2 regions of the Paenibacillus sp. P13VS genome follow, and region 1 is predicted to be linked to the other one. Evidence: riboswitches for the same ligand, from Rfam matches in the RefSeq annotation. Region 1 holds a riboswitch; the other holds the start of a gene.
What was found. A riboswitch is a leader RNA that binds a small molecule or an ion and turns the genes downstream of it on or off. The one in region 1 is predicted to bind cyclic di-AMP.

Region 1 (2,201 bases):
CCATCTATCCTTCGGTGGACCAATTACGTTCAAAAACGCCAAGCAGCCAAAAGAGGTACTGGCGAAGGTGCCAATGGACCGATTTTTCATTGAAACCGACTCCCCATATCTTACACCACATCCTTATCGTGGAAAACGAAACGAAACAGCGCATGTACGTCTGGTTGCAGAAGCAGCTGCGGAAATTAAAGGCATTTCGGTAGAGGAAATTGCTGCAATAACGACCAAAAATGCCATGGAACGATTTGGGATTCGTTAAAAAACGAAGCAAATGCGGTGAAAAAGAGAGGTAGACGGAGCGAATTTGCTTTTTGATCCAAATAAATGAAGAATATTACAATATTTTAACCAAATATTTAGAAAAACGTACTTGAACAACGCTTTACAACATGCATCGAAACAGGATATCATCTTTTCAGTGAATTGTTGTGAGGAAAATTGGACAGATGTTCGGGGGATGAACAAAGGGACACTTTCCGATGACACAACAATACTTTTCATGAACCGATCTCGCTGAGTCTCCGTTAACGGAGAGCGGGGGAACCAATAGGGCTTAAACATCAGTGTAAGTAGCTGATGCGCATCGTTCGCTGACCCAAAAGCAGCGGATGCACTTGCGAAGCACTATTTGATTTCTTCTTTGGGTCTCGGGGTGAATTCAAGGGCATCCGCCATGAGCGGGTGACCGGAGATAGGGCGGCTCTCTTTCGCCCGAACCCGACAGCTAACCTCGCAAGCGGAAAAAGAGAGGCAACCTCGTGCATGAATTTCCGATATTCAAAATCATTCGGAAGCCACGAAAGAGTTCCTCTTACACTCTTTCTTTGGCTTTTTTGTTTTTGAATAAAAGAAATAAGGTCATCATACGGTAAGAATTCAGGTGGTGACATCATGTTGCGAAGAGTGGTTCATGGTGCAGAACCGGTCATTGAGATATCGATCAGTTCTGTAGAAAATTTGGTATAGTCGCGTCAAAGACATCATGCATTAACTTTAGACGGCGAGGCTATGAAGGAGGACGGAGAAGTGGGCACATTCCAACCAGAAGAGACCCATGAGTCACGATCATCCAGTAAGTCTTACGCGTTGCGGTGGAAGCATGAGAACATGCGTCAAATGGCACTGATCGCTATTTTCTCAATCGCGCTTACAATCATGATCTTGTTAGTCGTTTACGGTCAAGCCGGGAAACAAATTTCGCTGGTTATTGATGGCAAAGCTCAAGCGGTAGAGACTCGTACAGGAATGCTTCAAGAAATGCTGGAGGAGCAATCAATCACAGTCAGCCCCCATGATGAGGTATCCATGCCTTTGAACGGGGCAATCGCAGATGGAGACCGCATCGTTATTGAGCGGGCCGTTCCAGTCAACATTACGGCAGACGGAGACACCAAGACTCTGTATACAACCGATTCATCGGTAGAAGATGCAATTCAGAAATCTGGAATTGAAGTTGCAAGTGAGGATAAGGTTTATCCTGCGCTCGCAACACCAATCAAGGCAGATATGAAAATTCGCGTAGTGCGTGTAACAAAGCGTACAGTGGAAGTGGAACAGCCGATTGCGTACAAAGTAATCAAAACGGCTGACCCTAGCTTGTACAAAGGTGACAATCGCGTCATCGTAAACGGCAAAGAAGGTACACTTGTACAGCATATCGAAAAGGTGTTCCAGGATGGAGAGTTAGTCTCCAAAAAGATGGTGGGCAAATCGGTATCGACCAACCGTGTCGATAAAGTTATTGCTGTCGGAACCAAAGCAAAACCTGTTGTGAAGAAGCCGGAGATTCAGACGGTATCGGCCCAAACCTCCACAGCAAAGAAAGAAACGACAACGAACTCGAAGAAAACCGCTGCATCAGGCAGCAAAGTGATTACCGTCTCAGGCACTTCTTTTAAATATTCCAAAGTACTTAAAAATGTATCGATGACCGCGTACTCTTCTGAGGAGCCTGGCATTGGTACAAAAACAGCTTCCGGTACCCGGGTAACTGAAGGACGGACCATTGCGGTCGATCCAAAAGTGATTCCGATCGGCTGGTGGGTGTATATTGAGGGCCTCGGCTTCCGTCGTGCGGAAGATACTGGCGGCGCCATTAAAGGCAACAAAATCGATGTGTATTATGACAGTGTAAAGCATGCCCTGAATTTCGGACGTAAGAAAGGCAAGACGGTATATGTGATCGGTCCGGTTAAGCCGGA
Region 2 (2,201 bases), on a different contig from region 1:
TTGGAGCATAACGCTTCACAACGCGTCCGTTCTGATCAACGAGGAATTTGGTAAAGTTCCACTTGATGGCTTTGGATCCGAGCAGTCCCGGTGCCTCTGTTGTCAGGTGCTGGAATAGAGGATGAGCGCTTGAGCCATTGACATCAATTTTCTCAAACATAGGGAAGCTTACACCGTAATTCATCTGGCAGAACTCTGCAATATCGTCGGAAGATCCTTTTTCCTGAGCGAATTGGTTGCTTGGGAAGCCCAGTACTTCAAACTGTCGGTCTTTGAATTTGTTATAAAGTTCCTGTAAGCCTTCAAATTGCGGGGTCAGACCACATTTGCTCGCCGTATTAACAATCAGCAGCACCTTGTTGCGATAATCGGACATCTCGACTTCCTGGCCCCGAAGGGTATTGACTTTGTAGTCATAAACGGACATGATCAGTCGCCTCCATATCGTATAATGGGTTAATGATTCCTATAGTTATATTATATTGCTTACAATTAGATAATGCAAAACTAATTGACTAAATTCCTATGTTGACTTACATATATCTAAAATTACAACCGTTTTTCATAAGAACGAGAATTAGCGAGCTTCACAGAGATGGATGGAGAATGGATAGGTTGTAAGCGATATCATTGATATGTAATGCCTTAAATTCGTCCATTCGGTGATCTGACCGTACTTTACACTAACATGTCGCGGGTGTATGATTCATATCGTAATTTCTAATTCAATTAAACTTAACATGAACAACGAAACAAACGATAATATCGCTCTGGTCAATATATGAAACAGGAACGATGTTTTAATCGCTGAGTTTCCATTCATTCATGGGTGGGAAACGGGGGAACCAATCGGAATGGCTGTCATTGCAGCTAATCCATGGGGTGAATTTTTCGGTGCAAGCCGGAAATAGGGCGACTCTCGCGCCCGAATCCGTCAGCTAACCTCGTAAGCGTTAAAGGGAGAGGCAACAAGCCGTACGCATATTCATGGCGTTTTCGTCATGGGTTATTCAAGAAGCGTTCGGGAGGCCTTGGTCCCCCACGCTTCTTTTTTGTTGTCTTTTCACGCCAAGGGAGGAACGAATGATGGATAATGAGATGATTTTAGTAACAGCACCGAATGAAGCAGGGCGCAAGTTTATCAAGCTGTTGATGTACAAAAAAATGCCGTTTGCCGTTCTGACCAACAGTGCAGGGGAAGAACGGAAGCTCCGCAGAATCGGAGTGGAGAACGTCATTCGCATGAATACAGCTGAAGCTCAGAAGTGGTTTCTGCCGCAGTCGAGCGTAGGCAACGTTTTTATTTTCGAGAACAGTTTGAACCTGACCTGCCGCTATCTGCAGATCTGCCGTTCCTGGACTTCCAAATCACTATGTGTAATTACGGAACAGAGTCACCCCAAAGGCATTTACCGCGGGATGGGAGCTGACCGCATTGTGTATTCTCTTAATGGAGAAGTTGGCTTCTTGCTTAATGGTTAATGTGATAGCTGCCGATTGATCCGGTGTAAGGTGCCTGTTATAATTGAACTTGTGGAAAAACGGAATTCTGAGGAGACTCATGCATGATGGTGGGTCTTCTTTTTTATTTGAGCATTAGTGTACATTGCTGATGTATAGAGATTGCGTTCGTGGCTAACAAGGAGGAATAGGCGTGCCTGATGTACGGGGGTTAAAATGGTTGTTCTTTGATGTAGGAGATACGCTGGTCGACGAATGGGAGCCGGTAGATGATATTATAGGGCAGTTTGTAAAAGAAGCCTGCTTGCTTGGGTATCCGGTGAAAATAGAGGAAGTGCGAGAGATATTTGCCTCCTGTTACCGAAACTATGAGCAGTGGCCCATGAGGGTAGCCATTCGAACGCTAATCAGCGATGAACGTCATAGGGAGCAGATCCAGGAGAAGTTGAAGTTCCGGAAGGAACTGGAGAAGCCCTTCGCTTCTGCTGACGCGGTGTTGAAGGAATTGTCATACCATTATCGAATTGGCATCATTGCCAATCAGAGTCCAGGGACAGCTGAGCGCCTGGAGAGCTACGGTCTGCGGAGGTACGTGGATGTACTGGCATGCTCGGCAGAAGAAGGCGTATCGAAGCCGGATCCGGAACTCTATGCTGTGGCTTTGAAGCAGGCGGGATGTGAACCCGAGGAAGCAGTCATGATTGGGGATCGGATTGATAACGATATCATTCCTGCCAAGA

Region 2: linked by a shared signal. The riboswitch ahead of GUA98_RS10880 (hypothetical protein) and the one ahead of GUA98_RS27550 (3D domain-containing protein) in region 1 are both predicted to bind cyclic di-AMP.

What each region holds. Positions count from the first base shown of each region.
Region 1 covers NZ_WYEV01000019.1:14,756-16,956, forward strand. The annotation lists gene GUA98_RS27545 (TatD family hydrolase) at 1-259, shown strand, start outside; cyclic di-AMP (ydaO/yuaA leader) riboswitch at 502-755, shown strand; gene GUA98_RS27550 (3D domain-containing protein) at 1,027-2,201, shown strand, end outside.
Region 2 covers NZ_WYEV01000004.1:235,299-237,499, reverse strand. The annotation lists gene GUA98_RS10885 (glutathione peroxidase) at 1-427, opposite strand, end outside; cyclic di-AMP (ydaO/yuaA leader) riboswitch at 796-968, shown strand; gene GUA98_RS10880 (hypothetical protein) at 1,087-1,482, shown strand; gene GUA98_RS10875 (HAD family hydrolase) at 1,655-2,201, shown strand, end outside.